3 regions of the Cyclobacterium sp. 10D3-21 genome follow, and region 1 is predicted to be linked to each of the others. Evidence: riboswitches for the same ligand, from Rfam matches in the RefSeq annotation. Region 1 holds a riboswitch; each other region holds the start of a gene.
The links. Region 1 has a riboswitch for S-adenosylmethionine ahead of AC0L7T_RS11990 (O-acetylhomoserine aminocarboxypropyltransferase/cysteine synthase family protein). Riboswitches for the same ligand answer to the same signal wherever they lie in the genome.

Region 1 (3,280 bases):
CGTCAAATTCCTCCTTCACTAAATCCGCCATATTCGAAAACCCTTCCATCATGTTATTGTACATGTTGTAATTGGATTCCGCCTCTTTCTTGGTCTTCTCAAAGTTTTCATTGATTTTTTCCCAATAGGCGAACTCCTCTTTGTTTTTACGTTTTACATCTTCTTGGTCAATGTCCCCATATTTGGCTTTTAATCGGATATATTCTCTGGTCAATTCGTGTGAATCATTATCCACCTGAGAACCATCCTTGCCTCCAATAAAATTCCAGCCATGGACATCGTCTATATACCCATTTTTGTCATCATCTATTCCATTTCCAGCTATTTCGTCCTCATTGGTCCATATTTTCCCCTGAAGATCCTCGTGGGTAATATCTATCCCAGAATCAATCACAGCGACCACAATCATGGCTTTTGGAGATTTCCCTTGAAGTAATTTCTGGTAGGCTTTTTCTGCACCAGTCCCCATTATCCCATCATCTATGGGATCAAGTAAAAACCAATTGTCAGGCGTTTCTAGACTATCTTTAAGATATATAGTCTCTGAAAATGCGGATACAGAACCATAACCACTGAGAACAACACCCAGTAAAAAAGCATAAAAATAAGTTTTGAAATTTCTTTGCATAAAATTTGAAGTATAAATATGATTTAGTAGATTTTTTATTGCTGTTACTCGTGTTTTCTTAAATAGAAAGGTACCAAAGATTCAGTTTGAAACAAATCTCAAAAACTTTTACGGTAAGATTATCCTTTTTGTGGTTTAATTTTAAGACAGCGAAATCAAAGGGCCTGAAAACAAAAACAGAAAAAGCCTTGTTCTTATTTCTAAATGTTAAGTCAAATGGTGGAACAATGCTAGAATTTGTGGCTAAAATTTCAAAAATAAATAATAACAGATTAGGTGTCGGAATCTGATATTAACTCTTTAAATTTTAGAAAGTTAAAGAGATTTTTGATCTAAAGAATAGGTCAAGACTAACAATGTTTTTCTATTCCCTCTTAATTTTATTTGTTTCCTTGACAGTTTGTAACCTACTGATTACCTGAAAGATTGACTTTATATCATAAAAAATTACTGCCATCTATTGGAAAATTTAACAATGTAGGTTTATTTTGCATAATCCTTTTACTTTTTTAAAAGTGTCAGGATTTATATAGAAGAGGCAAGAGACAGGCTCGGTGACCCTCTGGCAACCTGGAAAATCCAAGGTGCCAATTCCTGCCAGATGAAAAAGTTTACATCTGGGAATATAAATTCAAAACTATATGGTTTTATTTTACAGCATAAAAAAGGATAAAGTTTCCAGAAATTTCTTCAATCATTTATTTTCTTTTCTAAAAGAATGGAAAAATTCTGCCTTAGATGCATTTAGTGCCAGGTAGTTTTGCACATTGTATACTTAATCAAGTTTATTAGAATTGATAACAAACCTAAAAAAACAAAGAACATGTCAAAAAATTATCGTTTCGAAACATTGCAGGTTCATGCCGGACAAGAAGTAGATCCTACAACCAATTCCAGAGCAGTACCTATTTATCAAACCAGTTCTTATGTATTTAATTCAGCTGAACATGGCGCCAATTTATTTGCCCTAAAGGAATTTGGGAATATCTATACAAGGATAATGAACCCTACCTCAGATGTCTTTGAGAAAAGGGTAGCAGCATTAGAAGGTGGCGTAGCAGCAGTGGCAACAGCCTCAGGCCAAGCAGCTCAATTCTTAGCGCTGAATAACTTCCTTAGCGTTGGTGATAATTTCGTTACTTCTCCTTTCCTTTATGGAGGCACTTACAATCAGTTTAAGGTTTCTTTCAAGAGAATAGGAATAGAAGCAAGATTTGCAAAATCTGACAAAGCTGCGGATTTGGCAGAAAAAATTGATGAAAAAACCAAAGCCATATACGTTGAGACCATTGGCAATCCGGAATTTAATGTTCCAGATTTTGAAGCCATAGCTGCGCTAGCCAAAAAGCATGATATCCCTTTAGTGGTTGACAATACTTTTGGCGCAGGAGGATATCTTTGCCAACCTATCAAACATGGCGCTAACATTGTCACCTCTTCTGCAACCAAATGGATCGGTGGCCATGGGACTTCTATAGGTGGCATTATTGTAGATGGCGGTAATTACAACTGGGGCAATGGTAAATTCCCTGAATTTTCTGAGCCATCAGAAGGCTATCATGGTATGAATTTCTGGGACACCTTTGGTTATAACAACCCTCTAGGGCTGCCTAACATTGCTTTCGCTATCAGAGCAAGAGTAGAAGGACTAAGAGATTTTGGACCGGCAATCAGCCCTTTTAATTCATTCTTACTATTGCAAGGTTTAGAAACGTTGTCCTTACGTGTACAACGTACTGTTGACAATGCTTTGGAACTGGCGAAATGGTTGGAACAACAACCTAAAGTAAAGTCTGTTAACTATCCTGGATTGACAAATAGCCCTTATTATGTAACCGCAAAAAAATATCTTCCCAATGGATTTGGCGGGGTGTTAAGTTTTGAAATTGAAGGAGAAAAAGAGACTGCTTCAAACTTTATTAACAATCTGGAATTAATTTCTCATTTGGCCAATGTTGGAGATGCAAAAACTTTGATCATTCAACCTTCAGCCACCACCCATCAGCAGCTTTCTGACGAAGCCCAGTTAGCAGCAGGTGTAACACCAACCATGTTAAGGATTTCTTTGGGTATAGAACACATTGAGGATGTGAAAGCCGACCTTATTGCTGCTTTTGACAAAGTATAAAACCAATTAAAATGAACCTTCAATCGCCGCATTTGACTATTGAAATGACTCAAGAAATCTTCTATTGCCAGGAAGCATTACTTTTGGAATCCGGAGAATCTTTTCCGGAATTCCAATTGAATTTCACTACCCAAGGCCAGTTAAATACCAATAAAGACAATGTGATTTGGGTATTGCATGCTTTAACAGGAGATGCCAATCCACAGGAATGGTGGTCTGGATTAATTGGGGAGGACAAATTTTTTGACCCCTCCAAATATTTCATTGTTTGTGCCAATTTCCTTGGTTCCTGCTATGGCTCAACCCAACCGTTGAGCAATGACCCAAAGCAGGGAAAGCCATATTATTATGACTTCCCTAATTTAACTACAAGGGACATTGCGGCAGCGTTGGATAAATTGAGAATTCACCTGGGATTAGATAAAATCAATACGGTTATTGGAGGTTCTTTAGGTGGGCAGGTAGCATTGGAGTGGGCAGTTACGCTGGGAAAAAACCTGGAAAATGCCATTATTGTTGCCTCC
Region 2 (3,280 bases), 150 kb from region 1:
CCGCTTTTATTTCATCTTTACTTTCACTTATAGTTGACAATCGTTGTCTGTCCAGCTCCCGATTGATTTCTTTTTCAAATATTTTCAATTCTAAAGGTTTTGCAATGACTAAGGCAATCAATATTGCCAATATTAGTCTGGGAATTGCCTGTTTAAGCTCCGAAAGAAATTTTTCTCTCTTTTTAAGTGTTGAAACGATATACCTATCCAGGTTAAAAATCATCAACATCCATACAATACCAACAGCAAAAACGGCAAAAATGGATTCAAAAATGGTAAACAGGGCATAGCCTACGGATAATCCAGCAAACACAGCCGTAAATAGAACAGTCCCCCCTATTCCTATAAACTGATGAATGGAACCTGGGCACCGCTTTACCAAAGGAAGGTATGCTCCAGAACAAAATACGAGAAAGCGTTCTAATTTATTCATAAAAGGCTGGTACTTCTTTAGATTTTAAACGAAATACATTTCAAGGACACTGCCAAATATTTTCTTTCATTTAAATTTAAAACGGCTTTTTAAAAAATTATTATATTTATTTGACAATCAATACTTTAAAAAATTATTTTTAGATAAATATTGGTGTTTTATCAATTGTCTTTTCAACTCATGACAATAAAAAACCTTTTAAAAGCACAAAACAGAAAAATGTCCGGTTCAATTGTCCGATAATGATACAATCAAAATATTTTAAAATTCACATAATTAAAGTATTTTGGAACCCAAAACCCATATAAGATTATGAAAAAAAATAATTTCCTTTTAACAGCTCTTTTACTTTTTATAGGTTTGTCGGTTTTTGCACAAGATCCTGCAAGATTTAAGAACCAGGTAGCACAGATTAATAAAGATTATCCAAGCCAGAACAATTTAAATACGATAGTTTTCACTGGTAGTTCTACTATTCGAATGTGGAAAAGCCTTCAGGAAGATTTCCCAGAACACAAGGTTATAAATGCTGGGTTTGGTGGTTCTCAGTCTGCTGATTTACTTTTTTATTTAAACGAATTGGTATTAGATTATAAGCCTTCGAAGGTGTTTATTTATGAAGGTGACAATGATATCTCAGGAGGAAAATCTACAGAAGAGATTTTGGCCAATTATGATCTTATCGTTAGCAAAATTCACCAGGCACTACCAGACACAGAAATTATACTAATTAGCCCAAAACCAAGTGTTTCCAGATGGGAATTAGTTGATAAGTACCTTGAATTAAACAAAAATCTAAAAAAATCAACCAAGGGTAAAAAATACTTGAAATATGCAGATTTATGGAAGCCTATGCTTAACAAGGACAAAGAACCTATGAAGGACATCTTCCTTGAAGACAACCTCCATATGAATGCAAAAGGCTATGCCATTTGGGCCAAAACGATCAAGAAGTTTCTGTAAACCACTTGCCAATATTAAGTCAAATTAGTCAAACGTAAACATCGCATGCTATAAATTGATTGTCAATAAGAAATACTTTCTTATTTAACCTCAAGATGGTTTACTCCGCTATATTTAGCCCGAAATAGGTAAACAACTGCCTAATTCGGGCTAAATTTATTTCTGGCGTTATAGCATTCTCATTCCTTAAAGGCTTAAGTAAAAAAAACATAAAACAGAATGGCGGCCTATTTGTTCCAGTTAATAGTATACAATTCTTTCAAAAGGTCTCGTAAGCCAATATAAAAAACAAGTGAGATTTGGAAAATAGCCGTGTCATTCCTTTATTTGCATTGAATTTCAGGAAACTGATTTATATAGAAGAGGCGAGAGATCAGGCTCTGTGAACCTCTGGCAACCTTCCGAACCAAGGAAAGGTGCCAATACCTGCCCATTAAATAGGGAACGATAAATTAGAAAATATGACAGCACTTACATTCTCCTTCTTTATCTACCTCGTTTATTTTCACTATTCAGCTATTTCGCCGAATGGGTTATATTCATGTATCTACGGTAAGAAAAATTTCTTTTATGGATTATAAAAATTTTGAAACACAAGCAGTAAGAATAGCTGCCTCTTCCTCAAATCAGAGAGAACATTCCGCTCCTATTTACCTTAGTTCCAGTTTCGTATTTGATTCTGCAGAACAAGCCAGGCAAATGTTTGCAGATGAAATTGAAGGAAATATATATTCCAGGTATGCCAATCCGAATACCAGTGATTTAATAGAAAAGGTATGTGCTGCAGAAGGCACTGAAAGTGGTGTTACAACTGCTTCTGGAATGGCTGCAATGTTTGGTAGTATGGCATCATTGTTAAGGCAGGGAGACCATATTCTTGCCTCCAGGTCATTGTTCGGATCTACGCACCAACTTTTAACGCGCATATTTCCTAAGTGGGGAATTTCGCATACCTACGGTGACATATCAGATATTGATCAGTGGGAGCAACTGGTACAACCTAATACTAAGATGTTGTTTATCGAAACCCCATCCAACCCGGGTTTGGAAATTATTGATTTGGAATATATTGCAAAATTTGCAAATGCACATAACCTCGTTCTGGTTGTGGACAATTGCTTTGCTACTCCTTACCTTCAGCAGCCAGCAAAATGGGGAGCGCATATTGTCACCCACAGTGCTACTAAATTCATTGACGGACAAGGACGGGTTTTAGGAGGGCTCATCTTAGGGAAAAAGGAGCTGATAGACGAAGTTCAGTTTTTTATGCGACATACCGGACCATCATTGTCCCCTTTTAATGCCTGGATATTGTCCAAGAGCATGGAGACTTTGGCCGTTAGAATGGACAGACATTGTGAAAGTGCGCTTAAAATCGCCCAGTATTTTGAAGGAAACAAAGAAGTGGAAGTGGTGAAATATCCATTTTTAGCCTCCCATCCACAATTCGACCTCGCTAAAAAACAAATGAAACATGGCGGAGGAATTATCACCTTAACCTTAAAAGGGGGATTAGCCAGAGCTAAAAAGTTTATTGATCAATTACAGATGATCTCTGTCACTGCAAACCTTGGAGATACCCGTAGCATTGTCACCCATCCTGCTTCTACCACACACAGCAAACTTACCCAAGAGGAAAGAGAAAAAGTGGGTATTTTAAATGGATTGGTCAGGCTATCTGTAGGACTGGAACATGTAGACGACATTATTCTTGATATAGAAAGCGCATTGGAGAAATCCAAAAGCTAAAAAGCAGGTTTACAAAATTCCAGGTAGAATTTATGTAAACCTGCTTTTTTAGAAGTATTAAACTTCAACTCAAACCAACAATATGCAATGGATCTCTCCTATTGCATATTGTTGGTTAATAAGGATTATTTTTTA
Region 3 (3,280 bases), 2.5 Mb from region 1:
AAATAATTCGTAAACTAGACCTGCTTTCTAAAAGAAATATTCCGATTATTGCCCTTACTGCCTCTTCTTTACTGGAAGTAAAAGACCAACTTGAAGCCTCAGGAATGGACGATTACATTTCCAAACCTTTCACACCAGAGAACCTTTATGGTAAAATTATCAATTATCTCTGATGTGGGATTGATTTTTATGGATAAATGGTAGCGGAATTCACCAGCTAAAATGATATCTTTGCAACTTTAATAGCCCTATGAGATGGATTTTATATATACCGCTTTGGCTGGGATTGGCCTATAATCTGCATGCACAGGGCAATGTTTCCGAGCGATCAACGATTTACGTTTTGGCCGGTTCGTCAGGTGCAAATTTAAGAGAATTCAATGAAATGCTTTCCGATAAGGGTATTTCAAACCTTAGAGGAGGGTACTCTACCCTTGGAATTGGTTATCAATACCGTTTGTCCGATTTCATTCTTGGTTTTGAGCTTTATCAAAACAAAGGGGCTAACTCCTATTATAAAGATTATATCATAGATAATCGGAGCACACGCTTTTATATGAATGTAGGGTATTCACTTACTGAGGAAGGTAAATTTCATCTCATTCATTACATGTCCCTAGGGGCTGGATACCTGGATTTTGAAATGCTTAAAGACCAGAGCAAGGTGGATGACCTTGGAGTTTTTCTACAGCAACCAGAACAGGGTTTTATTTTAAGGGAACGCAATATTCACAAAGGAACGCAAAATTTTGGCGGATTTTTGACCGAAATAGGCTTCCAATTTGGCTACGATTTTAACGTTCCAGGACTTGAAGAAACGGTTGGTCTCCTTGGGAAATTTGGGTATTCCTTCAGCCCATTTGAGGGAGCTTGGAAAATGAATGAGGTTACGTTTGACAACTTGCAAAGTGGGGCGTTTTTCAGGTTAGGAGCAGGTATTGCTATGCCAGATGAAAATCTTTTCTTTCCTGATGCTGGTATTGGTGTACACTTTTTTTACGGTGTGAACTTCACCAACCCCGATAAGCTAAATGACTATTTAATTAACAATGATTTGGCACCTTTTAAAGACACCCCGAACAATATAGGGATGAAAATAATAGGGGAAAACCGAAGATGGATCTATTCTTTTGATGTCTTTAATATAGCCAATTCAGGTAGAGCTGATGAAGACCATGAACATACCTTGAACAGTGTGAGGTTATATGGAAACTATGGATACCAGCTTTACAAAATGAGAAACCTGGAATTAGGTGTGCTTGGTGGCCTGGGATATGGAAGTATTCGGTATACCTTATCAAACGATAAAAAACCAGAATTCCCTGCTTTATTTGAAGAACCTGATTATGATGGTTATTTAAAAAGTAAAGGGATCATGGGAAAATCAGAAGTGATGGTTGCCTATGCCATACCAGTATTCAATAAGATGTTTAGGTTTGTCACCTCCGCACACGCTGGCTATGAGCTACCCTTAAGCACTTATAAGTTAGGGGAATTAAATATGTCAAGTTATATGGCTGGACCTTACTTACAATTTGGTATTGGTTTAAGACCCTAATCGATTATTGTTTTTTCAAAACCTTTCTAAGTAAACTGTCATTGTGTACCAGAACCCTTGATAGGGTAAATTGATAGATGACTTTAAGGCTTCCAATGATTATTGGTGACCGCCTACTAACTAGCAATTTTTATTTTGAAAATGACTTTACTTATGATTGCGAATGACTTGTGCCTTTTGGTCAACAGTATTTTATAAATGAGATTTACCAGAGCGATTTCAAAGTTTTTCGCAAAAAGAGAATTTTTTTCCTGAATTCATGTTACTTTTGAATTGCTTATCGAGAAAGACGGAGGGTAGGGCCCTATGATGTCTTAGCAACCTGAGTTGACAAGGTGCTAATTCCCATTCCGGAAATGCCGGATAAAGATGAGCCGCAAAAGTTAGAAAATACCCTCTAGTTTTACATCGGTTCATGCTCGTATAAGTTTTTTAATAAATATACGATTCACATGGCAAGAAGAACTAACTTATTACTCCAACAATTACAAAAACGAATTTTGATATTGGATGGTGCTATGGGTACCATGATACAAAGATATGGCTTAAAGGAAGAAGATTTTAGAAATCAGGACCTTGCAGCTGTCAAGAAATCGTTAAAAGGAAACAACGATTTACTTTCTTTGACCCGACCGGGTATAATCAAAGACATACATAAAGCCTATTTTGAAGCGGGTGCCGATATTATCGAAACCAATACTTTTAGCAGTACCTCTATAGCCCAGGAAGATTATGGGCTGTCTGAGATAGCTTATCAACTTAATTTTGAGTCCGCAAAAATTGCGCGTGAGGTAGCGGATGATTTCTCTTCCCGAGAACCGGATAAACCCAGGTTTGTAGCTGGAGCAATTGGACCTACAAATAGAACTGCTTCACTTTCACCGGATGTCAATGACCCTGGATTTAGAGCGGTTAGTTTTGATCAACTGGTGGCTGCCTATTCTGAGCAGATAGAAGGTTTGTTGGATGGTGGAGTAGACCTGCTTTTGGTCGAAACGGTGTTTGATACTTTAAACGCAAAAGCAGCTATTTTTGCTATTCAGGAAGTGTATGAAAAGCGAGATATCCCATTAGAACCATCGGAAGGTGGTATTCCTATTATGGTCTCAGGCACCATTACTGATGCTTCTGGTAGGACACTTTCCGGCCAGACAACTGAGGCATTCCTGATCTCGATTTCACATGTTCCTTTACTTAGTATTGGATTAAATTGTGCATTAGGAGCGGCAGAATTGAGACCTTACCTAAAGGTGCTTTCGGATAAATCACCATTTAATGTGAGCGTATACCCCAATGCAGGTCTTCCCAATGAGTTTGGTGAATACGATCAGGGACCAGAAGAAATGAGTGAGGAAGTAAGCCTGTTTTTGAAACAAGGTTGGGTGAACATTGTCGGGGGATGTTGTGGGACTACACCTGAGCATATAGCAGCCTTGGCAAAATCAGCCAGTAATTTTCCACCTAGAATTAAGCAGGTATTAACCGAAGAAGATTAATTTCATGAGCAATTCTACAAAAGTGCCCAATTTACAGTTATCAGGATTAGAACCTTTGGTTTTTAATGAGACCCTAAATTTTGTAAATATAGGGGAGCGTACCAATGTGACTGGGTCTAAGAAATTTGCAAGGCTTGTACTTAACGACAATTATGATGAAGCCCTTGAGGTGGCCTTGGATCAGGTTAGGGGAGGAGCTCAGATTCTTGACGTCTGTATGGATGAA

Region 2: linked by a shared signal. The riboswitch ahead of AC0L7T_RS11400 (O-succinylhomoserine sulfhydrylase) and the one ahead of AC0L7T_RS11990 (O-acetylhomoserine aminocarboxypropyltransferase/cysteine synthase family protein) in region 1 are both predicted to bind S-adenosylmethionine.
Region 3: linked by a shared signal. The riboswitch ahead of AC0L7T_RS20885 (homocysteine S-methyltransferase family protein) and the one ahead of AC0L7T_RS11990 (O-acetylhomoserine aminocarboxypropyltransferase/cysteine synthase family protein) in region 1 are both predicted to bind S-adenosylmethionine.

Annotation. Positions count from the first base shown of each region.
Region 1 covers NZ_CM147924.1:2,966,032-2,969,311, reverse strand. The annotation lists gene AC0L7T_RS11995 (S8 family peptidase) at 1-628, opposite strand, end outside; SAM riboswitch class I at 1,151-1,260, shown strand; gene AC0L7T_RS11990 (O-acetylhomoserine aminocarboxypropyltransferase/cysteine synthase family protein) at 1,452-2,756, shown strand; gene AC0L7T_RS11985 (homoserine O-acetyltransferase family protein) at 2,768-3,280, shown strand, end outside.
Region 2 covers NZ_CM147924.1:2,819,306-2,822,585, reverse strand. The annotation lists gene AC0L7T_RS11410 (DUF4407 domain-containing protein) at 1-433, opposite strand, end outside; gene AC0L7T_RS11405 (SGNH/GDSL hydrolase family protein) at 746-1,396, shown strand; SAM riboswitch class I at 1,746-1,850, shown strand; gene AC0L7T_RS11400 (O-succinylhomoserine sulfhydrylase) at 1,967-3,145, shown strand; gene AC0L7T_RS11395 (efflux RND transporter periplasmic adaptor subunit) at 3,271-3,280, opposite strand, start outside.
Region 3 covers NZ_CM147924.1:5,418,762-5,422,041, reverse strand. The annotation lists gene AC0L7T_RS20895 (PAS domain S-box protein) at 1-173, shown strand, start outside; gene AC0L7T_RS20890 (hypothetical protein) at 251-1,558, shown strand; SAM riboswitch class I at 1,833-1,934, shown strand; gene AC0L7T_RS20885 (homocysteine S-methyltransferase family protein) at 2,011-3,054, shown strand; gene metH (methionine synthase) at 3,059-3,280, shown strand, end outside.